3 regions of the Delftia sp. HK171 genome follow, and region 3 is predicted to be linked to each of the others. Evidence: predicted binding sites of a transcription regulator. Region 3 holds the regulator's gene; each other region holds the start of a gene.

Region 1 (10,274 bases), 1.4 Mb from region 3:
AGTTGCGCCACATTCTGGTCGGCATCCTCAAGCCCAGCAGCGAGGGCAAGGCCGCCGCCTTGCTGACCGCGCGCCAGCCCGAGCAGGCCCTGGCCGAGCACGCACGCGCCTATGCCAAGGCCGGCCGCGCCAGCGCAGAGGGCGCGGGCGCCACGCCGCTGGCCCCGGTGCCGCAGACCACGCGGCAGGTGCTGGCCAGCCATGCCTCGCTGATGTCCACCTGGGGCCTGCGTGCCACGCCGGCCCTGGTCTGGAAGGATGACAAGGGAGTGGTGCAGGTGCGCACCGGCCTGCCGCCGGGCCTGCTGGAAGAGGTCATGGGGCCGCGTGGCAGGAAATGACGAGCACGACCATGAGCACAAGCCGTTGTCCCGCCGCTTCCACATCCTCCAGCGACTGGAGCGACCTGTTTCCCGCCCGGCCGGATGGGCCGCCGCTGCGCATCGTGCTGCATGCGCCCACGCCCGGCGCCCTGGCCCGTGCACGCAGCAATCTGGCCAACCTGCGCCAGGACCGGCCCGGTGCCGAGGTCCGCATCGTCATCAACGGCCCGGCCGTCGAGGCACTGCTGGACGCCGCGCCGGGCACGCCGCAGCATCTGGACGCTGCCGCCCTGGCCCATGCGCTGGTCTGCCCGAACACGCTCAGGAAGCTGGGCCGCGAGGCGCCTGCCGGCATGCGCGTGCTGCCGCAAGGCGGCATCGAGTCACTGGCCCTGCTGCAGCAGTCGGCCTGGTGCTACGTGCGCTGCTGAGCGGCCTGCGCCAGCGAGGCCAGGCAGCGCGCCTGCCATTGGTATTCAGGCTCGAACGATTCGCGGTCCGTGACGGCGCCGTGGCCGCCCTCGCCATAGACCATGGCGTAGGCCGCATAGTCGGCCGCCTGCAGCGCCCGGCCCGCCAGCCCATGGGCCGTGGCATAGGTGGCGGACACGGCGGCATGGCCGCAGCCGTCGAGGGAGCGCGATCCCTGGTGGTGGTTGGCCAGGCTGGCGGCCTCGCGGGCCAGGCGGTCCAGCTCCTGCCTGTCGATCTGGCCGTCCAGGTAGCGGCGAAGGCCTTGTGCGCAGCGGATGACGTCCGGGTCTTCCAGCAGGTGCGCGATGCGGTCCACGCAGGCCTGTGTGAATTGCAGCCTCAGGTGCTCGCCGGCTTCGGCGGCAAGGTCCAGTTCCGAAGCAAGGCTGTTCAGGGCATGGTTCATGGAGAACTCCTTGGCAGTGGCGACACAAGCAGCGTAGACCGGGGCCGCGCGCGGAAACAAGAGGGTGATTTCCGATACGCGCCCTGCATTCCCGAGGAATGCAGTCACCCTGTTAACCCCGTCTTAATCCCTGCGCCACACGCTATGGACTGCCTTGGGCGCCTGTCCATGGCAGGCAGTCGGTGGCGCTTTGCAAGCACTCGGCAGGCACTCGGCAGGCACTTGGAAAGCCCATTGCTTGACTCACATCAAGCCGCCAAGGCCCTGAATTTCATATATTAAATTCAATATAAAAAGCATATTTTTAATGCTTTATTGAGTTTGAGCGACCACGATCCGTGGCCGCAGGACGATGAAAGACAGGCCATGCCAAAAACATCCCGCGCCGGCAGCGGCTGCAACGACTGCAGCTGCAAGCCCTCCTCCCACGACATCCCCGCCCCTACCCTCTCCCATGCACAGCCCGCCGCAGGCAAGCGCGGCTTCCTGCAGGACCTGCTGGCCGCTGCCATGGCGGCCGTGGCCCTGCCCGTGGCGGCGGCCGCGCCCGGCACCCCCGGTTTTCAGCCGCCGCGCCGCCCCGGCGAGGCCGGCAGGCGCTACGGCATGCTGGTGGACCTGCGCCGCTGCATAGGCTGCCAGGCCTGCACGGTGAGCTGCTCCATGGAGAACCTGCCGCCGCTGGGCCAGTTCCGCACCACGGTGCTGCAGTACGAGGTGCAGCACGCGGGCAACGAGGACCTGCCGCCGGCCATGCTCAACCTGCCGCGTCTGTGCAACCACTGCGACAACCCGCCCTGCGTGCCGGTCTGCCCGGTGCAGGCCACCTTCCAGCGCAGCGACGGCATCGTGCTGGTGGACAACGAGCGCTGCGTGGGCTGCGGCTACTGCGTGCAGGCCTGCCCCTATGACGCACGCTTCATCAACCACGAGACGCAGACCGCCGACAAGTGCACCTTCTGCGAGCACCGCCTGGAGGCCGGACTGCTGCCGGCCTGCGTGGAAAGCTGCGTGGGCGGCGCCCGCGTGATCGGCGACCTCAACGACGAGGGCAGCGAGATCCGCCAGCGCATGCGCGAGCACGCCAAGGACCTCAAGGTGCTCAAGCCCGCCATGGGCACGGACCCGCATGTGTACTACCTGGGATTGCCCGACGCCTTCGTCGACGGCGTGGACGGGCAGGCCAGCGTGCGGCTGGTCACTTCCCACTGAACGCAAGGAGCACCCCATGCACATCGTCGAACTCCTGACCCCCGCCTACGAATCGGCCTGGCTGCCCTGGGCCGTGCAGTACTTCTTCCTGGCCGGCATTGCCACGGGCGCCGCCCTGCTGGCCGCCGCCTGCGCCTGGGCGCCGCGCGCCAGCGCCATGGCGCGCCTGCTGCCGGCCGCCGTGCTGGTGCTGGCCGTGAGCGCCATCGCCGCGCCCGTGTCGCTGCTGGCCGACCTGCACCAGCCTGCGCGCTTCTGGCATTTCTATGCGCACTTCACGCCGTGGTCGTGGATGTCGGTGGGCGCCCTGCTGCTGCCCGTCTTCGTGGGGCTGGCGCTGGCTTTCGTGCTGGCCTGGTGGCTGGGCCGGCCGCAGTGGCTGCGCTGGCTGGCGCCGCTGCTGGCCGTGTCGGCGCTGACCATCACCGCCTATACCGGCGCCGAGCTGATGGCCGTGCGCTCGCGCCCGCTGTGGAACACGCTGTGGGTGCCGCTGAACCTGGCACTCACGGGCTGGCTGGCCACGGTGGGCTGCATGCTGGTGACGGCGCGCTTTCTGCCCGCCCGCCACCGCCCCGATGCCGGCGCCCTGCAGGCCCTGCGCGTGCTGGGCCTGGCGCTGGCGCTGTGCCTGCTGGCCATGGTGGCGGTCTGGGCCGTTGCCGGCTGGCTGGGCCAGGGCCGCTCCTTCCAGGCAGCGCTGCAGCTGTGGCAGCAGTTTCCGGTCTGGCGCCTGAGCATGCTGGGCTCGGCCGTGGCCGGTGCCGCCCTGCTGTGGGCCCTGGTGCGGGGTGGGCATCGCATGGCCTGCCCGCGCTACACGCTGGCCCTGGGGCTGGGCCTGGCCGCCGCGGCCTGGGCCTTCCGCTGGGCGCTGTTCATGGGCGTGCAAGGCGTGCCCAAGTACGGCGCGGGCCTGTACATCTACCACATGCCGCTGGGCGGCGGCGGCCTGCTGGGCATGCTGGGCGTGGCCGGCCTGTGCATTGCACTGGTGACGCTGGCCACCTGGGCGCTGGAGCTGTTTCCCGCGCGTTCGGCCACGGCCCGCGCCCTCTGACAACGCCGCCCTGACGACCCCTCACCCATTCACGGAGCGCGGCCCGCCACCGGCCGGCTGCGCCACAGAAAGCCTTTCATGACCGACAAGAAGAAACTCCCCCAAGCTCCCGAAGATTCCCTGGATGCCGAGGCCACACGCCGCCGCCTGCTGCTGCGCGGCGGACTCACCGCCGGTGGGCTGGCCGCCTTCGCGGCCGGCTACGGTGAAACACTGGCGCGCGGTGCCAAGGGCCTGGTCGCAGGCACCTCGGGCACGCCCACGGCCAGCGCCACGCGCGGCAATTCGCTGACGCCGGAGTTCCGCATCGACCCGGCCACGGGCGCGCTCGCCACCCAGCCCGGCCAGGTGGTCAGCCCGTCCAGCTGCCTGGGCTGCTGGACGCAGTGCGGCGTGCGCGTGCGTGTCGATACCGCCAGCAACCGCATCCTGCGCGTGGCAGGCAACCCCTACCACCCGCTGGCCACCACGCGCCCGGCCGCCATGGAAGAACCCGTGCGCGAGGTCTACGCCAAACTGGGCAAGGAGCTGGGCCTGGAAGGCCGGGCCACGGCCTGCGCGCGCGGCTCGTCCATGCTGGAGCACCAGAACGCACCGCACCGCGTGCTCACCCCGCTCAAGCGCGTGGGCCCGCGCGGCAGCGGCCGCTGGCAGAGCATTTCCTTCGAGCAGCTGGTGCAGGAAGTCTGCGAGGGCGGCGATCTGTTCGGCGAAGGCCAGGTCGAGGGCCTGCGCGCCATCTGGGACACCAGGACGCCGCTGGACGCCGACAACCCCGAGTTCGGTCCGCGCTCCAACCAGTTGCTGGTGACCGACGCCTCCAACGAAGGCCGCGCCCAGCTGCTGCGCCGCTTTGCAGGGCCGTCCTTCGGCACCGTGAACGTCAGCAACCACGGCGCCTACTGCGGCCAGAGTTTTCGCGTGGGTGCGGCAGCGGCCCTGGGCGACCTGCCCGGCATGCCGCATGGCAAGCCGGACTGGAGCCATGCCAGCTTCGGCCTGTTCATCGGCGCGGCGCCCGCGCAGTCCGGCAACCCCTTCCAGCGCCAGGGCCGCGAACTGGCCGAGGCCCGCTCGCGCGAGGACAACCGTTTCCGCTACGTGGTGGTCTCGCCCGTGCTGCCGACCTCGTCCAGCCTGGCTGCGGGCAGCGGCAACCGCTGGCTGGCCGTCAAGCCGGCCGGCGACCTGGCCCTGGCCATGGCGCTGATCCGCGTCATCCTGGACGAGGCGCGCCATGACACGGGCTTTCTCGCCCAGCCCGGCCCGGCCGCCATGCAGGCCGCGGGCGAGGCGTCCTGGAGCAATGCCACGCACCTGCTGGTCAACGAGCCCGGCCACCCGCGCCATGGCAGCTTTCTGCGCGGCGCCGACCTGGGCTGGGCCCTGCCCGCGCCAGCCGAAGACGGCAAGCCGGCCCAGGATGTGTTCGTTGTGCAGCGTGCCGATGGCAGCCTGGCGCCGCACACCCAGGCCGAGCCTGCACAGCTGATGGTGCGCGCCCGCGTGGCCGTGCCCGGCCTGAAGGCAGAAGGCGCGGACCAGGCCCCCGAGCTGTCGGTCTGCTCCTCGCTGGCCAAGCTGCATGAGCAGGCCAGCCTCAAGACACTGGACGAGTACGCGGCGCTGTGCGGCGTGGCGCGCGGCGAGATCGAGGCGCTGGCGCGCGAGTTCACCAGCCATGGCAAGCGCGCCGTGGCCGATGCGCATGGCGGCACCATGAGCGGCGCGGGCTTCTACACCGCCTACGCCATCAGCATGCTCAACACCCTGGTGGGCAACCTCAACGTGCAGGGCGGCCTGGTGCTGGATGCCGGCCCGTTCGGCCCCTTCGGCCCGGGCCCGCGCTACGACTTCGCCAACTTCGACGGCAAGGTCAAGCCGCGCGGCCTGGCGCTGTCACGCCACCGCCAGCCCTACGAGAAAAGCGCGGAATTCCAGCGCAAGCGCGAGGGCCAGCCCGAGGGCGCGAAGGACTACCCCGCCGCCCAGGCCCCGTGGTACCCGGCCGTGGGCGGCCTGTCCAGCGAGATGCTGGCCAGCGCGCTGGCCGGCTACCCCTATCGCGCCAAGGCCTGGATCAACCACATGAGCAACCCCGTCTACGGCATTGCGGGCTTTCGCAATGCGCTGGTGGACGATCTCAAGGACCCGAAGAAGCTGCCGCTGATCGTCTCCATCGACCCCTTCATCAACGAGACCAGCGCGCTGGCCGATTTCATCGTGCCCGATACCGTGACCTACGAGAGCTGGGGCATCTCGGCGCCTTGGGCCGACGTGGTGGCCAAAAGCTCCACCGTGCGCTGGCCCGTGGTGCAGCCCGCCGTGGCGCGCACGGCCGGCGGCCAGCCCGTGAACGTGGAGAGCTTCCTCTTTGCCGTGGCAGAACGGCTGGGCCTGCCCGGCTTTGGCGAGGCCGCCATCAAGGACGCTCAGGGCCAGCCCCATGCGCTGCGCTCGGCCGAGGACTTCTTCATCCATGCACTGGCCAACGTGGCCTGGGCAGGCGGCAAGCCCGTGCCGGCGGCCAGCGATGACGACATCGCCATCACCGGCGTGGACAGGCTGGTGCCCGCGCTGCGCCAGCGCCTGAAGGACGATGAATGGCGCCAGGTGGCCATGCTGCTGACGCGCGGCGGGCGCTTCGACCGCATCGAGGACGCCTGGAAGGACGGCCACACCCGCAAGGCCCACGCGCCTGCCCTGCAGGTCTGGAGCGAGGAGCTGGCCCGCATGCGCCACGCCATGACGGGCGAGCGCTACAGCGGCTGCCCCACCTGGTATCCGGCACGGCTGGCCGACGGCAGCGCCATGCGCACGCATTTCGGCGAGCAGCAATGGCCGCTGCTGCTGACTTCCTACAAGTCCAACCTGATGAGTTCCATGTCGATTGCCGTCTCGCGGCTGCGCCAGGTGCATCCGCACAACCCGGTGTCCCTGCACCGCGATGACGCCGAGCGGCTGGGCATCGCCAACGGCGACACGGTACGCATCCGCACGCCGGGCGGCGCGGTGACGGCCGTGGCCATGGTGCGCGACGGCGTGATGCCGGGCACCGTGGCCATCGAGCACGGCTACGGCCACCGCGAACTGGGCGCAGGCCGCCACAGCATTGACGGCCAGCCCATGCCGGTGAACGCCGAGCATGCCAATGGCGTGAACCTCAATGACCTGGGCTTTGCCGATCCCACGCGGCCCGGCTGCAAAAACGTGTGGGTGGACTGGGTGTCCGGCGCCACGGTGCGCCAGGGCCTGCCTGCGCGCATCGAGAAGGTCTGATCAGCGGGTGGGGCTGGCGACAGGTGCAGCGTCGGCCTGCCAGCCGCCCCCCAGCGCCTGGTACAGCGCAATGGCGTTTTCCAGCTGGCTCTGGCGCAGGCGTATCACCTCCTGCTGCGCCTGGAAGAGATTGCGCTGGGCGTCCAGCTCTTCCAGGTAGCTGGCGTAGCCGGCCTCGTAGCGGTCCTTGGCAAAGCCCAGGGAGCGCTGCAGCACGGCCTCGCGCTCGCTGGCGTGCTGCCACTGCGACTGCAGGCGCTGGGTGCCGACCAGGGCGTTTTCCACATCGGCCAGGGCCTTGATCACCACGCCACGGTAGGCATAGGCGGCCTGGTCGCGCTGGGCGGTCACGGCGTCGAACTGCCCTTGCAGCCGGCCGCCCGTGAACAGCGGCGCCAGCACGCTGCCGCCCAGGGCCCAGACCGTGGCCGGGTGGTATTGCAGGGCGTTGACCAGCAGGCTGCCGGCGCTGGCCGTCAGCGAGACCTGGGGCAGGAAGGCGGTGCGCTGCACGGCCAGGCTTTCGTCGGCGGCCGCCAGTTGCAGCTGCGCCCGTGCAATGTCGGGGCGGCGCTGCAGCAAGGCCGAAGGCAGGCCGGCGGCCGGCGCAGGCGGCGGTGCGCCCAGCGCAGCGGACTGGCCGTCGGTTGTTGCCATGAGCGCGGCTGCCTGCTCGTCACCCTCGCCGCCGGCCAGCAGCAGGAGCGCCGTGCGCTGGCGCGCCAGCGACAGCTCCAGCTGCTCCACGGCCTGCTGCACGGATTGCAGCTCGGCCTGGGCCTGGGTGAGCTGCAGCTGCGAGGTGTAGCCGACGCGCGCCTGATCGTCAGCCAGGCGCAGGGCCTGTTCGCGCGAGCGGGCCGTGGCCTGGGCCACTTGCAGCTGCGATTGCAGCGAGCGCAGGCCCACATAGGCCTGGGCCGTGGTGGCGGCCATGGCCAGGGCCACGGCGTCGCGGTCGGCCTCGCTGGCCTGCAGGCGCAGGGCGGCGGCCTTTTCCAGGTGGGCGATGCGGCCCCACAGATCAGGCTCCCAGCTGGCCTGCAGGCCGGGCTGAACCGAGCGCGTGTGCGCCAGGCCCCGCGCGCCCAGGCTGCGGCCCGTGGAGGCGCCGGCCGTGGCCGAGAGCTGTGGCAGGCCCGCAGCGCCTGCCACATCCAGGTTGGCCCGCGCCTCATCCACGCGCGACAGGGCCAGCAGCACATCGTTGTTGCGGGACTGGGCCAGTTCCACCCAGCGCGTGAGCAGCGGATCGCCAAAGGCCTGCCACCACGATGCCTGGACGGCGGCGGCCGGCTCCTGCCCTGCCCCGCTCCACTGGGCGGGCATGACGGGCCGGGCCGCTTCAGGCGCGGTGCTCAGCGGCGGCACGCTGCAGCCGGCCAGCGCGGCGGCGCAGGCAATGGCCATGGCCAGTGCGCGGGCGGTCATGGGCGGGCCTCCGGTTGGGGTGCGGGCTGCCGTGCGGGTTGGGGCTCAGGCTGCGCCGTATCCAGCCGCACCACCACCGACATGCCCGCGCGCAGCCTGGCGGCCAGCTCCTGGTCGGGATCGATTGCAATCTTGACCGGCAGGCGCTGCACGACCTTGGTGAAGTTGCCCGTGGCGTTGTCGGCCTTGAGCACGCTGAATTCCGAGCCCGTGGCCGGCGCGATCTCCAGCACGCGGCCCGTGAGGTGGGCGCCGCCCAGCGCATCGACGCTGAAGCGCACTGCCTGGCCTATGCGCACCTGGGCGGTCTGGGTCTCCTTGAAGTTGGCCACCACCCACAGCGTGTGCGGCACCACGTACATGAGCTGGGAGCCGGCCGTGACGTACTGGCCCCGGCGCACACCCACCTCGCTGACCTGGCCATCGCCGGGCGCGTGCACCACGGTGTTGTCCAGGTTGATCTGGGCCTGGCGCAGCTGGGCCTCGGCCATCTGGACCTGGGCTTCGAGCGAGGCGCGGTTCACCGTCGTCGCCTTGATCTTCTGGGTGTTGATCTCGATGTCGGCCTGGGCCTTGGCCACGTTGGTGGCCGCCAGGCGCGCGGTGGCACGCACCTTGTCACGCTCGTTGAGCGAGACGGAGCCGCGCTCGGACAGCGCCTGCACGCGCTGCAGCTCGGCTGCGGCGCGGTCGGATTCGGCCTGCGCCGCCGCCAGGCCGGCGCGGCTGGCGCCCAGCGTGGCGCGGTTCTGGGCCTGGGTCTGGTCGGCATTGGCCAGCTGTGCGCGGGCATTGGCCAGCTGGGCCTGCGCCTGGGCCTGGGCGGCTTCGTAGGTGCGGGCGTCGATGCGCACCAGGGGCTGGCCGGCCTTGACGTTCTCGTAGTCTTGCACCAGCACCTCGGTCACGTAGCCGCTGACCTGGGGCGCAAGCACGGTGACGGCGCCGCGCACATAGGCGTTGTCTGTGCTGACCACGGTGCCCGCGAAGGGGAACAGGTTCCAGGCACGCAGCACCAGCAGCACGCCGGCCAGTGCGACCACCAGCATCACCAGCACGCTGCGCAGCGAGGGTTTGATGAGCTTGGGCGATGGCGATGGCGAAGGTGAAGGTGAAGGTGAAGGCGAAGGCGCCGCAGCGGGAGCCGGCGCAGGCGAGGCAGAGGCGGCCGTGCCGCCATTGGAATTTTCGGAGTCACTCATGTTGTTGTCTTTTCTCTGGGCGAACGGTTTCAGGCGCGGGCGACGGGTTGGGTGGGCGGCTGGCCCGGCGCGTCCTGCGGCGCGGCGGCATCGGTGCCGCGCATGGCCGAAGCATCGGCAGCGGCGGCGCGCATGCGCTCCACGAAGGCGCGCTGGCGTGCGCGGCCGGCCAGGGCCAGCATCCACAGCAGGTAGAGCACGGCCACGCCGGCCGTGAGGGCGAACACGTCGTTGTAGGCGCGCACATTGGCCTCGCGGCGTGCGGCCTGCGCCAGTTGGGCCGTGCCCTGGGCCGCACGCAGGGCCGGGTCGGCGATGACGCGGGCCAGGCTTTGCTGCTGCAGACGCAGGCGGTCGGCCACGATGGGGTCGGTGGGATCGACATCGGCCACGATGGCGGCCGAATACACCTGCTCGCGGTGCATCTGGTAGGTGCTCAGCAGGGCCGAGCCCATGAGCGCGCCCATGGCCTGCGTCATGGAGATGGTGACGATGGCCGTCAGCATGTAGTGCGCGCCGAACTTCAGGCCCTGCACCACGCCGATCAGCATCAGCGGCCCCATGAACAGGCCCGCGCCCACGGCCATGAGGAACTGGCTGCCGAAGAAGTCCTCGGGCCGGGCCAGGCTGGTGCGGCTGTGGTCCAGCCAGGCCGCCAGCGCGAACAGCACGATGGAGCCCACGATCTGCTTGCCCATGTTCTCCAGCCCGAAGGTCAGCGCCGACACGGCAATGCCCGCGACGGTGCCCAGCAGGATGACGATGAACAGCGGCTGCATCTGGTCCACCGTCATGCCCAGCATGCGCTGCATGCCGATCACGCCATAGGTCTGCTCGGTGGTCAGAAAGCGCAGCAGCAGCGCACCGATCACGAAGCGCACCGTGGG
Region 2 (10,274 bases), 600 kb from region 3:
AGCCCATGAGCAGCAGCGAGATCACCGCGCCGATGGCATAGCTGATCAGCACGCTGGGCCCGGCGAAGCCGATGGCAAAGCCGCTGCCCAGGAACAGGCCGGTGCCGACGGCACCGCCGATGGCGATCATGGTCATCTGTCCGGCGGACAGCTGCTGTTGGAGTCCGGCTTCGCGCTGGACTATGTCTTCGAAGGCTGGCATGGGTTGTTGTCTCCGTTGCTGTGGGGGGCTTCGGAGGCGGATGCTAGTTACGGCCTTCGCAGGGCGTTTAGTAGTTATCCCTAAATGCGCTTGATCTTGGATAAGTTATTCTGTGAAACATGAATTCATAGGTGGTTTATGTCAATCGAGATCGACAGAACGGACCGGCTGCTGATCCGCGCCTTGCAGGACAACGCGCGGCTGACCTCGGGCGAATTGGCGCAACGCGTGCACTTGTCGCAATCGCCGTCGTGGCGGCGCATCAAGCGGCTGGAGGATGAGGGCGTGATCACCGGCTACCACGCCGCGCTGAGCCGGCGCGCCATCGGCTTTGGCGTGCTGGCCTTCGTGATGGTGGGCATAGACCATCAGAACGAGGAGTCATCGCGCCACTTCCAGGAAGCGGTCTGCGCCATTCCCGAGGTCGTGATGTTCCACGGCATCTCGGGGCCGGAAGACTTCCTGCTGGTCGTCGTGGCGCGCGATCTCGATGCCTATTCGGACCTGCTGCTCACCCGCCTGCACCGGCTGCCCGGCGTGCGCCAGGTGCACACGCATTTCTCGCTGCAGGAGTTCAAGGGGCAGTTGGCGGGGCTGCCCGTGGAATAGCGGCTGGTGGTGGCGGCTGTTGGCGCCTGGCTGGTTGCTACAGCAGGCCGCTGTCCAGCGCCTGCATGCCATGGCGCACGCGCACGCGGTTGCAGGCATCGCTGCCGGCCGCAAATTCGCGGCAAGGCGAGGGCCGCCACTCGTAGATGCCGCAATGGGCCTTCTCGCCCACCTTGCCCACCAGCGCTGCGCAGCGCGGGCGCGACCAGTCCGTGCCGCGCATGCGGCAGGTGTAGTCGGTGACTTCCTCGATCAGCCCGGCCGGCACGCGGCCGCCATGCTCCTGCGACTCGTGCACGGAAAAGTCCACGCGAAACGATGCGCAGCAGGCGCCGCAGCTCAGGCAGGGATGGGTCATGGCGTGGGCAAGCAGGTGCAGGTGCGGATCGTGGGAGCGCGATTGTCGCGCGCACGCGTGCGGGGCGCCTGGAACCGGCCAAAAACCATGACGGCCATTTGGCAAGACCCTGCCTCTTACTCCGATACCATGCGCGGGCTTCCCACGGGGATTCGATCAAAATCAAAATGAGAATAAAAATCAGTTGATACAACACGCCATGCATTCGATGAATCCCGGGACGGACGCCACGGCTCCGTCCGCGCTGTCCGCGCCTCCCAGCTCTCCAAGCCCGGCCACCGCTGCGGCCATCACCCTGGATGCGCTGCCGCGCCAGGTTCCGGCGCGCGTGGTCGAACTCCATGCGGCGCGCGACACGGCCGAGCAGGAACTGCTGCTGCGTCTCATGGAAATCGGTTTCCTGCCGGGCGAGCCCGTTCGCATCCTGGCCGCAGGCTTTCCGGGCGACGACCCGCTGGCCGTGCGCGTGGGCCAGGCCACGTTCGCTCTGCGCCGCCATGAGGCGGCCCTGGTGCGCGTGGCACCTGAGGCGGTGGCATGAGCGCGTCGTCCTCTCCCAAACTCATCCAGCCGCTGCAGCCTGCCCAGGGTGGTGGCGGCGGTGGTGATTCCGCACTGCGCCTGGCCTTGCTGGGCAACCCCAACTGCGGCAAGACAGCCTTGTTCAACCTGCTGACTGGCGCACGCCAGAAGGTGGCCAACTACGCGGGCGTGACCGTGGAGCGCAAGGAAGGCTGGCTGAGCACGGCCAGCGGCCGGCGTGTGCGCGTGCTGGACCTGCCGGGTACCTACAGCCTGCACGCCCACAGCGAGGACGAACGCATCACGCGCGACATCGTCTCGGGCCGCCACGCGCGCGAGGCGCCTCCCGAACTGCTGGTCTGCGTCACCGACGCCACCCACCTGCGCCTGAACCTGCGCCTGGTGCTGGAAGCCCAGCGCCTGGCCCTGCCCATGCTGCTGGTGCTCAACATGAGCGACATGGCCAAGCGCCAGGGCATCGATATCGACCGCGAGGCGCTGTCACGCGCCCTGGGCATGCCCGTGCTGTCCACGGTGGGCGTGCGCCAGGACGGCGCGCGCGAACTGCTGCAATGGCTGGACGGCCCCGAAGCCCGCGCCCTGGCAGCGCCGCAGCTGCAGGCCCCGGCCCACCCGGGCGATGCGCGCGAGCAGGTGCTGGCCCTGCACCAGCAGGTGGCCCGCATCATGGCCGACTGCGTCAAGGAACCCGTGGTGGACACCCGGCGCGATGACCGCATCGACGCCGTGGTGCTGCACCCGCTGTGGGGCATGCTGCTGCTGGCGGCCACGCTGTTCCTGATGTTCCAGGCCGTGTTCAGCTGGGCGCAGCCGCTTATGGACGGCATCGAGGGCGGCGTCTCGGCCGTCTCGGCCCTGGTCAACGAGCACATGCCCGAAGGCGCGCTGCGCAGCCTGCTGGCCGATGGCGTGATCGCCGGCACGGGCGCCGTGCTGGTCTTCCTGCCGCAGATCCTGATCCTGTTCCTGTTCATCCTTGCACTCGAGGATTCGGGCTACCTGCCGCGCGCCGCCTTCATGCTGGACCGCATCATGGGCAAGGTCGGCCTGTCGGGCCGCTCCTTCATTCCGCTGCTGTCCAGCTTCGCCTGCGCCGTGCCCGGCATCATGGCCACGCGCTCCATCACCAGCTGGCGCGACCGCCTGGTGACGATCATGATCGCGCCGCTGATGACGTGCTCGGCGCGCCTGCCGGTCTATGCGCTGCTGATCAGCGCCTTCATTCCCGAGCGCACGGTGGGCGGCATCTTCAACCTGCAGGGCCTGGTGCTGTTCGCGCTGTACGTGGCCGGCATCGTCAGCGCCATGGCCGTGGCCGGCGTGGCCAAGTTGGCCGGCCGCAGCGCCGGACCCACGCCGCTGCTGATGGAGCTGCCCTCCTACCGCTGGCCCAGCCCGCGCAGTCTGGCCCTGGGCCTGTACGAGCGCGCCATGATCTTCCTGCGCCGCGTCGGCGGCATCATCCTGACCGTGAGCATCGTGCTGTGGTTCCTGGCCAGCTACCCGGCGCCGCCCGATGGCGTCACCGAAGCGGCCATCCGCTACAGCTTTGCGGGCCGCATCGGCGGCTGGCTGGAGGTGGTGCTGGCGCCGATCGGCTTCAACTGGCAGATCGCCATCGCCCTGGTGCCGGGCATGGCCGCGCGCGAAGTGGCCGTCAGCGCCATGGGCACGGTCTATGCCCTGTCCGCCGCCAGCGACGAGGCCATGGCCGAGCAACTGGGGCCGCTGATCGCCCACACCTGGTCTATGGCCACGGCGCTGTCGCTGCTGGCCTGGTTCGTGTTCGCGCCCCAGTGCATCTCCACGCTGGCCGCCGTGCGGCGCGAGACCAACGGCTGGCGCTATCCGCTGCTGATGACCGGCTATCTGTTCGCGCTGGCCTACCTTGCCAGCTTCATCACCTACCGCGTGGCCATCGCATTGGGCGCGGGCTGAAAGGAACAAGCACCATGTGGCAGAACATCATCGTCGGGCTGATCGTGGCCCTGGCCGGCGTGTCTCTGGTCTGGCGCTATCTGCCCGCGCGCTGGCGCCAGAAGGCCGGGCAGATGCATCCGGCTCTGGCGCCCAAGGATGCGGGCGGCTGTGGCGGCTGCAGTGCCTGCGGCGGGGACAGCTGCGCACCGGACAAGCGGGGACCGTAAGGCCACGGCCCGAACTTCCGCCGGGAAAAAAGAATGCCTGCAGGCGCAAAGCCTGCAGGCATTCTTTTTTGAGCGGACTGCGTTATCAGTTCGGCTGGCGGCCCAGCAGCAGGTACTCCATCAGAGCCTTCTGCACATGCATCCGGTTCTCTGCCTCATCCCAGACCACGGACTGCGGCCCGTCGATGACCTCGGCCTCCACTTCCTCGCCGCGGTGGGCGGGCAGGCAGTGCATGAACAGGGCATCGCCACGTGCGGCGGCCATCATTTCGGCGTCCACGCACCAGTCGGCAAAGGCCTTCTTGCGGGCTTCGTTCTCGGCCTCGTAGCCCATGCTGGTCCACACGTCGGTGGTCACCAGGTCGGCGCCCTTGCAGGCGTCCAGCGGGTCCTTGAAGACCTTGTAGCAGCCCTCGCGCGGGGTCTTGCCGCCAAAGGCCAGCTTCTCGTCCACCTCGTAGCCGCCCGGTGTGCTGACGTGGACGGTGAAGCCCAGCAGGTCGGCCGCCTGCAGCCAGGTATTGGCCATGTTGTTGCCGTCGCCGACCCAGGCGACGGTCTTGCCCTGGATCGAGCCGCGGTGCTCGATGAAGGTGAAGATGTCGGCCAGGATCTGGCAGGGGTGGAACTCGTTGGTCAGGCCGTTGATGACGGGAACGCGCGAGTATTCGGCAAAGCGCACGATCTTGTCCTGGCCATAGGTGCGGATCATCACCAGGTCGGTCATGCGGCTGATGACGCGTGCGCTGTCCTCGATGGGCTCGGCGCGGCCCAGCTGGCTGTCGCCCGTGGTCAGGTGGACCACCGAGCCGCCGAGCTGGTACATGCCCGCCTCGAAGCTCACGCGGGTGCGCGTGCTGGCCTTCTCGAAGATCATGGCCAGCGTGCGGTCGCTGAGCGTGTGGTGCTTTTCGTAGCCCTTGAACTTCTTCTTGATCAGGGCCGCGCGTTCGAGCACATAGGCGTACTCGTCGGCCGTGAAGTCGGAAAACTGCAGATAGTGCTTGATGGCAGTCATAGGCAGGTACTCATTCGGACAGGAATTGCACGATCAGGGGCTTGAGCTTGGCGACCACTTCGTCGGCTTCGGCCTCGGTCATGATCAGCGGCGGCACCAGGCGCACCACGGTGTCGGCGGTCACGCTGAACAGCAGGCCGGCTTCGGCGCCACGGCCCAGCAGGGCGCCGCAGGGCTTGTTCAGCTCGATGCCGATGATCAGGCCCTGGCCGCGCACATCGACCACGCCCTTGACCTCGGCCAGTTCCTTTTGCAGCGAGGCCTTCAGGTGGTCGCCCACCTTGGTGGTGTGGGCCAGCAGGCCGTCCTCTTCCATGATGCGGATGGTTTCGATGCCCGCGCGCATGGCCAGCGGATTGCCGCCGAAGGTGGAGCCATGGTTGCCCGGCTGCAGCACGGTGGCCGCCTTGCCATGGGCCACGACGGCGCCGATGGGCACGCCCGAGCCCAGGCCCTTGGCCAGGGTCATCACGTCGGGGATGATGCCGGCCCACTGGTGGGCGAACCACTTGCCCGTGCGGCCCATGCCGGCCTGGACTTCGTCGAACATCATCAGCCAGCCGTTGGCATCGCACAGTGCGCGCACCTGCTGCATGTACTCGATGCGCATGGGGTGCAGGCCGCCTTCGCCCTGGATGGGCTCCATCATCACGGCCACCACGTCGGGGTTGCCGGCCGTGGCCTTCTGGAGCGCCTCGAAGTCATTGACCGGCACGCGCAGGAAGCCGTCGAGCAGGGGGCCGAAGCCGTCGCGCACCTTGGGGTTGCCCGTGGCCGTCATGGTGGCGATGGAGCGGCCGTGGAAGGCATGCTCGTAGACCACGATCACCGGCTTGGCGATGCCCTTGTCCACGCCGTACTTGCGCGCGATCTTGATGGCGGCCTCGTTGGCCTCCAGGCCCGTGCTGCAGAAGAAGACATTGGTCATCTTCGCGCGCTCGGTCAGCAGCTTGGCCAGCGTTTCCTGGCCGGGCACGTGGTAGTAGTTGGAGGTGTGGATGAGCTTGGCCACCTGGTCCTGCAGCACAGGCACCAGCTTGGGGTGGTTGTGGCCCAGCGTGTTCACTGCAATGCCGCCCAGCGCATCGAGGTACTGCTTGCCGTTGACGTCCCACACGCGGCAGCCCTGGCCTCGCTCCAGAGCGATCGGTACGCGGCCATAGGTGTTCATCACGTGGGGCGAGGCAGCCTCAATGAAAGCGGTCATTGCAAAAATCTCCTGAGCTGGAAAGTAAACGGCATCCGGGCGTTGCCGCCGCAGATGCCTGAAAAACAGCGAAGCCCGATTCTAGGGGCCGCGCGATGGCCTACCGTTGCGGTTTGCGCATCACAGCCATGCAATGAACCTACGCCACACTTGGGTAGTGCGCTGCAACAAGGCCTCAGCTCTTATATAAGAGATAAAATGCCGGCTTGGCCTGCTGGCAGCGATCCTGCCTGTGGGCTCTGACTTTTTTGAAGGACTTGCGCAAACAGGATGTGGCAGGGCGCCGTGCCCCTTGGCAGGTCGCCTGTGTTGTTCCTTGTTGCGCAAGTCGTATTTTGGCGTGCATCCTGATGGTCTCTCCCTCCAGCAAAGAACTGTTCATCCAGGGCATCACCCACGAAGGCAAGACTTTCCGGCCCAGCGACTGGGCTGAGCGGCTGGCAGGCGTCATGAGCCAGTTTCGCCCCGGTGGTGCCCAGCGCGGCAGCCACCTGAGCTACTCGCCCTGGTGTGTTCCCACAACGCTCAATGGCGTCAAGTGCGTGGTCGTGCACCGCGACCTGCGCGACTACGAGCCCATGGCCTGGGATTTCTGCCTGAACTTCGCCAAGGACAACAACCTGCAGGTTGCCGAGGCCTGCCTGATACCGGACGAGCCGGCCCGCTGAGGCCGGCTTCTTTTTTTGCGGGTCGTTCCCGTCCGATGTGAAGCGCGCCTGGGGTGCGTTTTTTTTTGCCTGTGCTCCGGAGGGTGGGGCTTTTTTGGTGGATCCTGCGGATGCAGGGGCATCGTTCAGGCACAAAAAAACCGCCCGAAGGCGGTTTTCTCGTTCGCTGACAGCGCACCCGTTACAAACGGCAGATGGCCGGAGCCATCCGTGCGGTTGCCTAATTGGATTAGGCGGCGGCCAGGGCCTTGACCTTGGCGGACAGGCGGCTCTTGTCGCGAGCGGCCTTGTTCTTGTGGAAGATGCCCTTGTCGGCGATCGTGTCCAGAACGGATTGGGCTGCGGCAAACAGTTCGGTTGCCTTGGCCTTGTCGCCAGTCAGAACGGCCTTTTCGACCTTCTTGACGGCAGTGCGGTACTTGGAACGCAGCGAGGTGTTGGCTGCGTTGAGCTTGGTGTCCTGGCGGACGCGCTTGCGGCCGGAGGCGAGACGGGGGTTCTTCTTTGCGGGCTTAGATGCCATGATATGTATTCCTAGTGTCTGAGGATGTTGTCGGCGAAGCGCGGGATTATAGCACGCAGCCCGGACAGGGCCTTGAGGGCCCAGGCCGCGCGGGCCGGCCTGTTGCAACGGAGTGCAAGAGCGGCCAGGCCCGCCTGGAGCGCCGGCCGGCGGGGCATGCCAGCGCATACACTCCCCACGGTGTCACTGTTCAAAGCCGCCTCCACCGTTTCCCTGCTGACGCTGGCCTCCCGAATCACCGGGCTGGTGCGCGATCTGCTCATGGCCTCCATGTTCGGAGCCAATGCGCTGACCGATGCGTTCAATGTCGCCTTCAGGATTCCCAATCTCTTTCGGCGGCTGTTCGCCGAGGGGGCCTTCAGCCAGGCCTTCGTGCCGGTGCTGGCCGCCAGCAAGGCCAAGGAGGGAGAAGAGGCCACGCGCACGCTGATCTCGCACGTGGCCACGCTGCTGTTCTGGGTGCTGCTGGTGACCTGCGTGCTGGGCGTGGTGGGCGCGCCGCTTCTGGTCTGGCTGCTGGCCAGCGGCCTGCGCCAGTCGCCCGAGGGCTATGACGCCGCCGTGCTGATGACACGCTGGATGTTCCCCTACATCGGCTTCATGTCGCTGGTGGCGCTGTCGGCCGGTGTGCTCAATACCTGGCGGCGCTTTGCCGTCTCGGCCGCCACGCCGGTGCTGCTGAACCTGGCCATGATCGCCGCCGCCTTCTGGGGCGCGCCCTGGCTGCAGGCGCGCGGCATCGAGCCCATCTATGCCATGGCCGGTGGCGTGATGTTGGGCGGCGTGCTGCAGCTGGCAGTGCAGCTGCCTGCGCTGGCGCGCCTGGGCCTGCTGCCGCGCATCGGCTTTTCGCCAGCTGCGCTGCGCCAAGCCTGGGCCGAGGCCGGCGTGCGCCGCATCCTCAAGCTGATGGCGCCGGCCCTGCTGGGCGTGGGCGTGGCCCAGGTCTCGCTGATGATCAACACCCAGATCGCCTCCTATCTGCAACCGGGCAGCGTGACCTGGCTGTTCTATGCCGACCGGCTCATGGAGTTTCCGACGGCGCTGCTGGGCGTGGCGCTGGGCGTGGTGCTCACCCCCCAGCTGGCCGCTGCCAAGGCGGCCGACGACTCGGAGCGCTACTCGGCCATGCTGGACTGGGGGCTGCGCCTGGTGGTGCTGCTGTCCGTGCCGTGCGCCGTGGGCCTGCTCACTTTTGCCGAGCCGCTGGTGGCCACGCTGTTCCACCGCGGTGCGCTGCAGGACAGCGACGTGGGCCAGATCGCCCTGGCGCTGGTCGGCTACGGCGCAGGCCTGGTGGGCCTGGTGGCTATCAAGGTGCTGGCGCCAGGCTACTACGCCAGCCAGGACATCCGCACGCCCGTCAAGATCGCCATCGTGGTGCTGGTCATCACCCAACTGCTCAACCTGGTCCTGGTGCCCTTCATGGCGCATACCGGCCTGGCGCTGTCCATCGGCCTGGCGGCCCTGGTCAATGCGGGCTGGCTGCTTTGGGGGCTGCTGCGCCGGGGTGTCTACCGTCCCAAGCCGGGTTGGGGCCGGCTGGGCTTGCAGGTAATCGCGGCCAGCAGCCTGCTGGCCGTGCTGCTGACCTGGGGCAGCCAGCATTTCGACTGGATCGCGCTGCGCGCCAACGGCTGGCAGCGTGTGGGCCTGCTCGCCGCGCTGATGGCCGCCTCGGTGCTGCTGTACTTCGGTGCGCTGTGGGCGGCGGGGCTCAAGCTGCGCGCACTGCTGCGGCGCTGAGAGGCATTGCCCAAACCCGCATAATTGCAGGCTTGGGCGCTGCAATATACAAAGCATCATGAGCTGGAGTTACGAAGACACGCCAACGGCCCTGCAATACTTTGCAGCGCTGGTGCAAAGCGATGACCACCTGCCGTTGATGGAGGCGGCAATCAGCATCGCCCAGGATGCCGTGCCCGATCTCGACCTGCAGGCGGCCAGCGCCGAGCTGGACCGGCTGCAGGTGCGCCTGCTCCAGCGCCTGGCCGGCGAAACCGATTCGCTGCAGCGCCTGCGCGTGCTCAACCAGTTCTTCTATGGCGAGCTGGGCTTTGGCGGCAATCTCAACGATTACTACGACCCGTCCAACAGCTACATCCACCACGTGCTGCAGACGCGGCGCGGCATTCCCATCAGTGTGGCGCTGATCTGGCTGGAGCTGGCTGCGGCCATCGATCTGCCGGCACAGGGCGTGAGCTTTCCCGGGCATTTCCTGGTCAAGCTGCGTCTGCCCCAGGGGCAGGTGGTGATGGACCCGCTGAGCGGTGAATCCTTCTCGGCCAACAGCCTGGCCGAACGGCTGGAGCCCTTCTGGCAGAACGCCGGCCTGTCCGCCGAGGAGGCGGCTCCGCTGGGCATGTACCTGCAGGGCGCATCGCCGCGCGACATCCTGGAGCGCATGCTGCGCAATCTGCAGGAGATTCACCATGCGCGGCGCGACTGGCCGCTGCTGGTGGCCGTGCTCAACCGGCTGGCCGTGCTGCGGCCCGACATGCCGGAGATCTTCCGGGACCGGGGGCTGGCCTATGCGCAATGGGGAGTGACCGAGCGTGCGCTCGAAGACCTGGAGCGCTTCCTGCATTCCCAGCAGGGCGCGCAGGCCGTGGCCGTGCGCGAGGTGATCCGGCGGCTCAGGGGGCTGTAGCGGCGGCAGCCCCCAGGGTCGGAGCGCTGCTCAGACCAGCCGGACGGCTTCCAGCTCTTTCTTGAGATAGGCGTAGAACAGTGGCGCCGCCACCAGGCCTGCGGGGCCGAACACCGACTCGGCCACGAACATCACGGCCAGCAGCTCCCACACGCCCATGTGCGTGCGCTGGCCCACCACCTTGGCGTTGATCACGTACTCGGCCTTGTGGATCAGGATCAGAAAGCCCAGGCAGGCCGCGGCGGCCACCGGGGAGACCGACAGCCCCACGATGGTGATCACCGCATTGCACAGCAGGTTGCCCACGATGGGCACCAGGCCCGCGATGAAGGTCAGCGTGATCAGGGCT
Region 3 (10,274 bases):
CTCATAGCCGGTGACGGATTCGCTGGCGGCGTTGGCGCGCAGCACCTTCAGGGTGCGCGCATCGATCAGCCACAGGGCCTCCTGCAGTGCATCCAGCAGGCGGGGCCAGGCGCGGTTGAGCGCTTGCTTGTTCAAGACGCCACCTTCGGTGGATCCAACTCCACCGCCCGTTCAAAGTAATAGCAGACACGCCGGCGCGGCGACAGGTAGTCCAGCGCATCGCGCGGCAGTTGCGCGGGCGCCACTCCCCGGCGTATGCCCAGCTCGGGAAACAGCTCCAGCGCCAGCACGGGCGCCTGCGCGGCCGGCACGCCGGCATCGTGCACCATCACCGAGGGCTTGAGCGGGCGTGATGCATTCACGGACATGACCATGGCATGGCGCCCGTCGGTCAGCTCCACCACCGAGCCCGGGGGGAACACACCCATCATGCGGATGAAGCCATTGAGCACGGGCGCGGCGAACTTGTCGCGCAGCCGGCTGAACAGCATGGACAGGGCCTCGTGCGGCGTATGCGGCGTCTGTGCATCGCCGGGATTGCACAGGCGGTCGTAGCTGTTGACCAGGGCCAGGATCTGGCCCGTGAGTTCCATGTCTTCGGCCACCAGGCTCAGCGGGAACCCCGTGCCGTCGGCCCATTCATGGTGCTGGGCGATGGCCGTTGTGACCTGGGCCGACAGGCCCATGCGCATGGCAATGGCCACGGATTCGCCCACATGGCGCTCGTAGCGCTCGCGCAGGGCGTCGGGCACGGAAGGCTCCAGGGCCAGACCGTGCATGCCTTCGACACCGGCCACGGGCTTGCCCGCGTCATGCAGCAGCGCCGCCAGGCCCAGGTCGCGCAGCAGCGATTCCTGCAGGCCCAGGGCCCGGCCCAGAAGCAGGCTGAGCACGGTCACGTTGACGGCATGCACGCTCTGGCTGCTGCCCACGCCATCGGACAGCAGGTGAATGGCCACGTCCTGCGGGCCCGCCAGTTCGGCCAGGCAGCCATCGACCAGGGCCTCGGTGGGCATGCGCGCCTGCTCGGGCGCGCTGGCGATGGTGGTCTCTATGGCCACATAGCCGCGCTCCACCTTCTGAAAGCGCGCATTGCAGTCCTCCAGCCGGCCGCGCCAGTCGGGCACGGACAGCAGCAGCGGTGCTGGCGCAGGTTCGGTGGGTGCAGGCTCGGGGGCCACCACGACGGGCGGCAGCTCCTGCGGCGGCGGGGTGCGCACCTCGGCGGGCCAGGTGTCGCTTTTGTGCGGGACACAGCGCACCACCTCCAGGCCCAGGGATTTCAGGGTCTGGATCTGTGCGCTGGAGGTGATCTTGAAGCTGCTGACCGGAAAGGGATGGTTCAGCCACCCAACATCGAGCTGGACAAACATGCCCGGACGGAGGTCTCGGATATCGATGAGGACGGAATGGTTCACGCGCGGCAACGGCCCCGAGGCTGAAGGAATCGGCAATATGTAAGCCGATGATTCGGGCATTATCTCCAGTTCTGAGGGCCTCGCAGCCAATCCGCGACCCCAGGTGCCAAGTCTGGCCTCAGCTGTTGCTCAACGGCACCAGAGGTTGGGCTTGTAGATCAGGTCCATCCACAGCGCCCAGACGGCCACGCCCACCAGCATCAGGCCGGCCAGGCGCGTGCCCCATTCGGCGCGCAGGCCGTTCAGGCGCTGCCGGCCCAGCCGCCACAGCCAGGGGCCGGCCACCAGCCACAGGCCGCTGCCCACGCCAAAGGCCGCCATGGCCAGCGCGCCCTGCAACGGGCCGCCGCTGAGCGCGGCGACCAGCACGGCCGAATACAGCAGTCCGCAAGGCATGAGCGCCCAGGCATAGCCTGCCGCCAGCGTGCCGCCCGGCGCCGACACCCAGGGCTGCACGCGCCGCCAGGCAGCGCGGCCGGCTGACTCCAGCCAGGCGGGCTGGCGGGCCTGCACCATCATGGCCAGGCCCCAGGCCATCACGGCGACATGGGTCAGCGTCCAGAACGGCTGCAGCGCCGTGGTCTGGCTGGTGAGCCAGGACAGGCTTTCCATGGCCAGGGCCGAGGCAGCGCCCAGGCTGGCATAGCCGGCCAGACGGCCGCCGTGGAACAGCGCCGTGCGCAGCCACAGCCGGCTTTGCAATCCATGCACGGCCACCACCTGCGAGCCGCCGCCCTGCCCCGCCCCGCCCGTGACCACGCCGCAGGGCGCAGCGCACATGGCAAGGCAATGGGGCCCGCCGACGAGCCCCATGATCAAAGCGGTCCAGAGGAGCGACAACAGCATGGGGCCTAGATGATCCTCGAAAACCGCGCCCGGTTCTTGTCCGCCTGCAGATATCGGTCAAACAGCATGGCCACGCCGCGCACGAAGTACCAGCCCATGGGCGTGACCTGGAAGCCCTCGTCGCTGATCTGCACCAGGCCCTTGGCCTGCAGGTCCTCCAGGGCCGCCATCTCGGGCGCGAAGTACTCGCGAAAGCCCAGCAGCCATGCCTGCTCCATGGGCTCGAACAGCACGGCGCCCTGGCACATGATGGCCATGATGACGGCGCGGCGCACCAGGTCGTCGCGCGACAGCGCCAGGCCCCGCACCACGGGCAGGTGGCTGGCGTCGATGGCGTCGTAGTACTCCTCCAGCGTCTTGGCGTTCTGGCTGTAGCTGGCACCCACCTTGCCGATGGCCGACACGCCCAGCGCAATCAGGTCGCAGTCGGGCTGGGTGCTGTAGCCCTGGAAGTTGCGGTGCAGCCGGCCCTGGCGCTTGGCCACGGCCAGCGAGTCCTCGGGCAGGGCGAAGTGGTCCATGCCCACATAGACATAGCCACCGTCCATGAACGCGGCGATGGAACGCGACAGCATGGCCAGCTTGTCGGCCCCCTGGGGCAGATCCTCGGCCGCAATGCGCCGCTGCGGCTTGAAGCGCTCGGGCAGGTGGGCATAGGCATAGAGCGCGATGCGGTCGGGCCGCAGCGCGTTGACCTGGGCCAGCGTGCGCTCGAAGGATTCGGGCGTCTGCTTGGGCAGGCCGTAGATCAGGTCCACGTTGATGGAGGCAAAGCCCAGCTGCCGCGCGGCCGCCACCAGCTCGAACACCTGCTCGGCCGGCTGCACGCGGTGCACCGCGATCTGCACCTGCTCGTCGAAGTCCTGCACGCCGAAGCTCAGGCGGTTGAAGCCCAGCTCCTTGAGCACGGCCAGGCGCTCGACGCTGACGGTGCGCGGATCGACCTCGATGGAGTACTCGCCACCCGGCTCCAGCTTGAAATGCTCGCGCAACAGGCCCATCAGCGTGCGCAGCTCGTCGTCGGAGAAGAAGGTGGGCGTGCCGCCGCCCAGGTGCAGCTGGCTGACGGCCTGGCCCTTGCCGCAATGGGCCGTGTGCAAGGCCATCTCGCGCGCCAGGTAGTCCAGGTAGACGGCAGCGCGATCATGGTGACGCGTCACGATCTTGTTGCAGGCGCAGTAGTAGCAAAGCGACTCGCAAAAGGGCACGTGCACATACAGCGACAAAGGCATGGCACGCGCTGCGGTACTCGATTTGCGTTGTTGCAGCGCCAGGATATAGTCCTCTGCACCAAAGGCCTCGACAAAGCGGTCGGCGGTAGGGAACGAGGTGTATCGGGGCCCCGGTACGTCAAAGCGACGCAGCAGCTCTGGGGTGACAGCGGTCATGGGTTTTTTCCTCTAATACCTCGACTGTGCCGCAGCACATCGGTCATGTCCTTGACTCATATCAAGAGTTGTTTGAGGGACTGCTGCGACAATTTGATCCAACTCATCGCAATCCACGAGGTCACCGCCGGCACGCTGTGTGCCGCTGATGTTTATCACTCCATGAACCTTCAGACCATCAAAGCCTCCTGCTCCAACTGCAACCTGCGCGAACTGTGCATGCCCATGGGCCTGGATGCCGAGCAGATGCAGCGCATCGACGACATCGTGGCCACGCGCCGCAAGGTCAAGCGCGGAGGCCTGCTGTTTCGCAACGGCGAGACATTCACCTCGCTGTACGCCATCCGCACCGGCTTCTTCAAGACCTGCGTGGCCACCGAGGACGGACGCGACCAGGTCACAGGCTTTCAGATGGCCGGCGAGATCATCGGCCTGGACGGCATCGTCAACGACCACCACACCTGCGATGCCGTCGCGCTGGAAGACGCCGAAGTCTGCGTCATGCCCTTCGACAAGCTGGAAGACCTGTCGCGCGAGGTCACGGCCCTGCAAAACCATGTGCACAAGGTCATGAGCCGCGAGATCGTGCGCGAGCACGGCGTGATGCTGCTGCTGGGCAGCATGCGCGCAGAAGAGCGCCTGGCCGCCTTCGTGCTCAACCTGGTGCAGCGCCTGCATGCGCGGGGCTTTTCCAAGTCCGAACTGGTGCTGCGCATGACGCGCGAGGAAATCGGCAGCTACCTGGGCCTGAAGCTGGAGACGGTGAGCCGCACCTTCTCCAAGTTCGCGGACGACAACATCATTGAGGTGCGCCAGCGCCATCTGCGCATCCTGGACACGGAGGCGCTCAAGCGCATCGTCAACAGCCAGCAGTGCCAGTGAGGCTGCAAGGGCGGCAAGCATTCATCCGCCAATGAACAAGGCCCGCGACAGCGGGCCTTGTTCATTGCGGCGGGCTCTCGCTCAGTCCCGCCCCAGCCCCTGCATGGCCAGGTCCGGGTCGGGCTCGGAGACCACGCCGTCATTGAGATCGCGGGCCGAGCGGCCCAGCATGGTGGTCATCAGGCTGGAGAGCATGGTCACGCCCCAGAAGGCGAAGAAGGCCAGCGTGTAGATGCCCTGGCGCGACCAGCCCAGGTCGCCGAGCCAATGCAGCTCCAGCGGGTCCACAAAGGCAAAAACCAGCATCTCCATCACGGCGGCTGCCAGAAAGGCAGGCCAGGCAATCCACATCCAGCGTTGGGCCAACATCAGCGATCTCCTTGTGCTGTCGAGGGGTCGCCTTCATTGTGCGCCGCGCCAACGCATGGCGCCAAGCCCCGCAGCGCCCTGCACGCCTGTAGGAAACCCTCACCCGTCGCGCATGCCGGAGATGCGATCCGCCATGCAAAAAGGCCGCGACTGCGGCCTCTTGCAGGGGTGCACGGCGATCAGCGGTCCGTGGGGTGATCGTGCGCGGGCGTAGCCGCATGGTTGCGGCCGGTGACGGCGGGCGCCATGCTCTTGGGCACTTCGCGCACGCCATCGGCACGCTCGTTGATCGTGATGCCGTTGCGGTAGTAGTCGGGGTCGATCACGGGATCGGCGCCATTGATGGCGATGATGGCCGTGATCACGGCAGCGACCACCACGGCCGCCGGGCCGGCCACCACCAGCCAGACATGGCCGAACCTCCACCAGGGCTTGCCGGCGTCGGGGTGCGAGGGAGCCTGCGCGGGCGCGGAAACTGCGGGACTGGAAGACATGGGAAACCTCTTTCTTTCAGGCGGCAGGCGCGGACCGTGCCGCGCCTGCCAGGAACATCACCGGGGCACCAGGAAGACGGCCTTTTCGGACGCGCGTCCCGCGCCTGAATGCACGGCATCGATATCGAAGAATACGGTGTGCGAGCCCGGCTCGGCCGAACCGTAGGGAATCTGCAGTCGCGCCGCAATGCCGCGCGTCTCGGCCGGGCCGACCTCGACTTCCTGCTCGGACGCCAGCTCCAGCCCATCGAGGCCATGGGCGCTGATGCGATAGCGCTGGGCCTGCTCGGTGGCATTCATGATCTGCAGGCGGTAGACATTCTCCAGCTTGCCGCCCGCCACGATGCGCGACAGCGAGGCGCGGTCGCGGATCACGTCCACCTTGACCGACTGGCGCAGCGCCAGGCTCACGATCATGGCCACGCTCAAGCCGATCAGCACGGCCGAGTAGATCAGCACGCGCGGACGGAAGATGCGGCGCAGCACCTGGGCACGCCGCCACAGGCCGGCCATGGCGTTCTGCGTGGTCAGGCGGATCAGGCCGCGCGGGTACTCCATCTTGTCCATGATGGAATTGCAGGCGTCTATGCACAGGCCGCAGCCAATGCATTCGTATTGCAGACCGTTGCGGATGTCGATGCCCACCGGGCAGACCTGCACGCACATCTTGCAGTCGATGCAGTCGCCCAGGCCCTGGGCCTTGTAGTCCACCTTCTTGGTGCGCGGCGCACGCGGCTCGCCCCGGCCCGTGTCGTAGCTGACGATCATGGTGTCCCGGTCGAACATGGCGCTCTGAAAGCGCGCATAGGGGCACATGTACTTGCAGACCTGCTCGCGCATGTAGCCCGCGTTGCCATAGGTGGCAAAGCCGTAGAACAGCACCCAGAACATCTGCCAGCTGCCCTGCAGCGCCAGCAGTTCGCCGCCCAGCTCGCGGATGGGCACGAAGTAGCCCACGAAGGTGAAGCCGGTCCACAGCGCAATGGCGATCCACAGCAACTGCTTGAGCGACTTCTTCCAGGCCTTCTCGAAGGTCCAGCCGTTCTTGTCCAGCCGCATGCGCGCGCTGCGGTCGCCTTCGACCTTGCGCTCCACCCACATGAAGATCTCGGTATAGACCGTCTGCGGGCACGAGAAGCCGCACCACAGGCGCCCGGCCACGGCCGTGAACAGGAACAATGCCAGCGCCGAGATGATCAGCAGGCCCGCCAGGTAGATGAAGTCCTGCGGGTACAGCACCAGCCCGAAGAGATAGAAGCGCCGCGTTCCGAGGTCGAACAGCACCATCTGGCGCTGGCCCCACTCCAGCCAGGGCAGGCCGTAGAAAACCAGTTGGGTGAGAAACACCAGGGCCCATCGCCAGCGAGCGAAGACACCGCTGATGGAGCGCGGGTAGACCTTCTTTTCCGACTCGAACATCGACACCAGCTCGCCCGGATCAGGCGTGGCCGGCGTGATCGGAATGACTTTGCGGGGAGGCTTCCCGGTGTCATCCCCGCTCTCGGGCTTCATGGTGGGTTCCTTTGTTTTTTTGAAATATCTGAAAACTCAAAACGCAAAAAGGCGGCGCCGCAGCGCCGCCCCTGTGCTTACTGACGGACTGCGCCGTCTTTGTGCGACATGCCCCAGACATAGGAAGCAAGCACCGCGATCTGCGCCTCGGTCAGCTTGTCCTTCTGGGCAGGCATCTCGTTGTGCTTGCCGTTGTTGATCATGGCCGTGATGGCGGCCTCGCCCCAGCCGTGCAGCCAGATGTCATCGGTCAGGTTGGGCGCGCCCAGGGCCTGGTTGCCCTTGCCGTCCATGCCGTGGCAGGCAGCGCAGGCCGTGAACTTGGACTTGCCCAGCGAGGCCTTGAGCGAGTCGTGCGGGCTGCCCGACAGGCTCAGCACATAGTGCGAGAGGTTGCGCACATCGTCGGGCGTGCCGACGGCAGCGGCCATGGGCGGCATGATGCCGATGCGGCCACCCGTGATGGTTTCCCTGATCTTCTCGGGCGTGCCGCCATGCAGCCAGTCGCCATCGGTCAGGTTGGGGAAGCTCTTGCCGCCGCGTGCGTCCGAGCCGTGGCACTGTGCGCAGTTGTTCATGAACAGGCGCTCGCCGATGGCCATGGCCTGGGGGTCCTTGGCCATGTCTTCGGTGCTCATGCTCGTGAACTTGGCGTACAGCGGCTCCAGGTCCGCGCGGGCCTTGGCCATCTCGTTTTCATAGGCGCCCAGCTGCGTCCAGCCCAGCTTGCCCGCGAACGAGCCCAGGCCCGGATAGGCCGCCAGGTAGGCGAAGCCGAACACCGAGGTGATGATGAACAGCCACATCCACCACTTGGGCATGGGGTTGTTCAGCTCGCGCAGGTCCTCGTCCCAGACGTGGCCCGTGGTGTTGTCGGCCGAGGGGACCACCTTCTTGCGTGCGGTGAGATACAGCAGCAGCAGGCAGCCGATGATGCCGCCCAGCGTGATCGCCGTGACATAGATCGACCAGAAGATGTTTACGAAATCGCTCATGGGAAGTTCTCGTTCTGGTGGAGGGACTCAGTCTTGCTCGAACGGCAGCTGGGCGGCCTCGTCGAAACGGGCCTGGTTGCGGCGGGCGAACGCCCACCACCAGATGCCGATGAAGCAGGCCAGCGAGGCCAGCGTGGCCACGATGCGCATGGTGGTGATGTCCATGTCGCTCTCCTTTACTTGACCGAACGGCCCAGGATCTGCAGGTAGGCGATGACGGCGTCCATTTCCGTCTTGCCCTTGACCTGCTCGGCAGCGCCGCTGATTTCCTCGTCGCTGTAGGGCACGCCCACCTTGCGCAGCGCGCTCATGTGCTGGGCGACCACGGTGTCATCCACCTTGTTCTTTTCCAGCCAGGTGTAGGCAGGCATGTTGGACTCGGGCACCACGTCGCGCGGGTTGTTCAGGTGGATGCGATGCCATTCGTCGCTGTACTTGCCGCCCACGCGGTGCAGGTCGGGACCCGTGCGCTTGGAACCCCACTGGAAGGGGTGGTCATAGACGAACTCGCCAGCCACCGAGTAGTGGCCGTAGCGCATGGTCTCGGCGCGGAAGGGGCGGATCATCTGCGAGTGGCAGTTGTAGCAGCCCTCGCGCAGATAGACGTCGCGGCCCATCAGCTGCAGCGGCGTGTAGGGCTTGAGGCCCGCCACCGCTTCCGTGGTCGACTTCTGGAAGAACAGCGGAACGATTTCCACCATGCCGCCGACGGCGACCACCAGCAGGGTCAGCACGATCAGCAGGAAATTGTTGGTTTCCACCTTCTCGTGGGAAAAGCTCTTGGGAGCGCTATTGTTGTGATCGGACATGAGTAATGCTCCTAGACGCTCAGGCGTGGGCCACGACGGCAGGCACGGCCACCTTCACCGAACGGCCCGAGATCGCGGTCTTCCAGGTGTTCCACAGCATGACCAGCATGCCGCCCAGGTACAGCAGGCCACCGGCCACGCGGATCACGTAGAACGGATAGCTGGCCTTGACGCTTTCGACGAAGGTGTAGGTCAGCGTGCCATCGGGATTGACGGCGCGCCACATCAGGCCCTGCATCACACCGGCGATCCACATCGCGGCGATGTACAGCACGATGCCGATGGTGGCCATCCAGAAGTGCAGCTCGATGGCGCCCACCGAGTGCATCTTGGTCTTGCCGAACAGGCGCGGGATCAGGTAGTACAGCGAGCCCATGGTGATCAGGCCCACCCAGCCCAGGGCACCCGAGTGAACGTGGCCCACGGTCCAGTCCGTGTAGTGCGACAGCGCGTTGACGGTCTTGATGGACATCATCGGACCTTCGAACGTGGACATGCCGTAGAACGACAGCGACACGATCAGGAAGCGCAGGATGGGGTCGTCGCGCAGCTTGTGCCATGCGCCCGACAGCGTCATCACGCCGTTGATCATGCCGCCCCAGCTGGGAGCCAGCAGGATCAGCGAGAACACCATGCCCACGGACTGCGTCCAGTCGGGCAGCGCGGTGTAGTGCAGGTGGTGGGGACCCGCCCACATGTAGGTGAAGATCAGCGCCCAGAAGTGGACGATGGACAGGCGGTAGCTGTAGACCGGACGGCCAGCCTGCTTGGGGATGAAGTAATACATCATGCCCAGGAAGCCTGCGGTCAGGAAGAAGCCCACGGCGTTATGGCCGTACCACCACTGCACCATCGCGTCCTGCACGCCGGCGTAGGCCGAGTAGCTCTTCATCCAGCCGGCCGGAATGGCTGCGCTGTTGACGATGTGCAGCAGTGCCACGGCGATGATGAAGGCGCCGAAGAACCAGTTGGCCACGTAGATGTGACGGACCTTGCGGATGCCGATGGTTCCGAAGAACACGATGGCATACGAAACCCAGGTCACGGCGATCAGCAGGTCGATCGGCCACTCCAGCTCGGCGTACTCCTTGCCCTGGGTGTAGCCCAGCGGCAGGCTGATGGCGGCGGCGAGAATGACGATCTGCCAGCCCCAGAACGTCAGGCTGGCCAGCTTGGGCATGAACAGCCGCGTCTGGCAGGTGCGCTGCACCACGTAGTAGCTGGTTGCGAACAGCGCCGATCCGCCAAAGGCAAAGATCACGGCGTTCGTGTGCAGCGGACGCAGGCGCCCGTAGCTCAGCCATGGAATGCCGAAGTTGAGTTCCGGCCAGGCCAGCTGCGAGGCGATCAACACCCCGACAGCCATGCCTACCACCCCCCAGACGACGGCCATGATAGAGAACTGCCTTACGACGGAATCGTCGTAATAGACAGCGTTTTTATTTGAACTATCCATCGTGCACCCCTTAGATTGCTATCAAAGTGTTACGTTCTTCGCTCCCGGGCGTATTGACCCACGTCAATCGTCCCGAAGAATGCGCTCACCCTCTTGCTCCACACT

Evidence for each region. Region 3 encodes FNR, which switches genes on or off when oxygen is low (the NO sensors DNR and NnrR bind a similar motif). Its sites were predicted from a motif close to TTGATNNNNATCAA; they were not measured.
Region 1: the regulator FNR is predicted to act here: its motif matches at 1,442-1,455, upstream of dsrO (sulfate reduction electron transfer complex DsrMKJOP subunit DsrO).
Region 2: the regulator FNR is predicted to act here: its motif matches at 1,322-1,335, upstream of BO996_RS10210 (FeoA family protein).

Annotation. Positions count from the first base shown of each region.
Region 1 covers NZ_CP018101.1:4,261,920-4,272,193, forward strand. Annotated here, with positions in the region: gene dsbG (thiol:disulfide interchange protein DsbG) at 1-341, shown strand, start outside; gene BO996_RS19220 (DsrE family protein) at 353-754, shown strand; gene BO996_RS19225 (hypothetical protein) at 739-1,203, opposite strand; gene dsrO (sulfate reduction electron transfer complex DsrMKJOP subunit DsrO) at 1,570-2,415, shown strand; gene nrfD (NrfD/PsrC family molybdoenzyme membrane anchor subunit) at 2,432-3,475, shown strand; gene BO996_RS19240 (tetrathionate reductase subunit A) at 3,554-6,754, shown strand; gene BO996_RS19245 (efflux transporter outer membrane subunit) at 6,755-8,185, opposite strand; gene BO996_RS19250 (HlyD family secretion protein) at 8,182-9,387, opposite strand; gene BO996_RS19255 (MFS transporter) at 9,417-10,274, opposite strand, start outside.
Region 2 covers NZ_CP018101.1:2,249,144-2,259,417, forward strand. Annotated here, with positions in the region: gene BO996_RS10195 (amino acid permease) at 1-202, opposite strand, end outside; gene BO996_RS10200 (Lrp/AsnC family transcriptional regulator) at 341-811, shown strand; gene BO996_RS10205 (YkgJ family cysteine cluster protein) at 849-1,169, opposite strand; gene BO996_RS10210 (FeoA family protein) at 1,369-1,710, shown strand; gene feoB (ferrous iron transporter B) at 1,707-3,650, shown strand; gene BO996_RS10220 (hypothetical protein) at 3,665-3,859, shown strand; gene argF (ornithine carbamoyltransferase) at 3,945-4,877, opposite strand; gene BO996_RS10230 (aspartate aminotransferase family protein) at 4,888-6,084, opposite strand; gene BO996_RS10235 (DUF3579 domain-containing protein) at 6,435-6,752, shown strand; gene rpsT (30S ribosomal protein S20) at 6,982-7,275, opposite strand; gene murJ (murein biosynthesis integral membrane protein MurJ) at 7,456-9,021, shown strand; gene BO996_RS10250 (SirB1 family protein) at 9,080-9,925, shown strand; gene BO996_RS10255 (AI-2E family transporter) at 9,956-10,274, opposite strand, start outside.
Region 3 covers NZ_CP018101.1:2,846,786-2,857,059, reverse strand. Annotated here, with positions in the region: gene BO996_RS12995 (bifunctional diguanylate cyclase/phosphodiesterase) at 1-135, opposite strand, end outside; gene BO996_RS12990 (HD-GYP domain-containing protein) at 132-1,373, opposite strand; gene BO996_RS12985 (sulfite exporter TauE/SafE family protein) at 1,548-2,264, opposite strand; gene hemN (oxygen-independent coproporphyrinogen III oxidase) at 2,270-3,652, opposite strand; gene fnr (fumarate/nitrate reduction transcriptional regulator Fnr) at 3,815-4,534, shown strand; gene BO996_RS12970 (hypothetical protein) at 4,616-4,903, opposite strand; gene BO996_RS12965 (FixH family protein) at 5,083-5,397, opposite strand; gene ccoG (cytochrome c oxidase accessory protein CcoG) at 5,455-6,909, opposite strand; gene ccoP (cytochrome-c oxidase, cbb3-type subunit III) at 6,987-7,904, opposite strand; gene BO996_RS12950 (cbb3-type cytochrome oxidase subunit 3) at 7,932-8,069, opposite strand; gene ccoO (cytochrome-c oxidase, cbb3-type subunit II) at 8,081-8,713, opposite strand; gene ccoN (cytochrome-c oxidase, cbb3-type subunit I) at 8,733-10,169, opposite strand; gene ccoS (cbb3-type cytochrome oxidase assembly protein CcoS) at 10,233-10,274, opposite strand, start outside.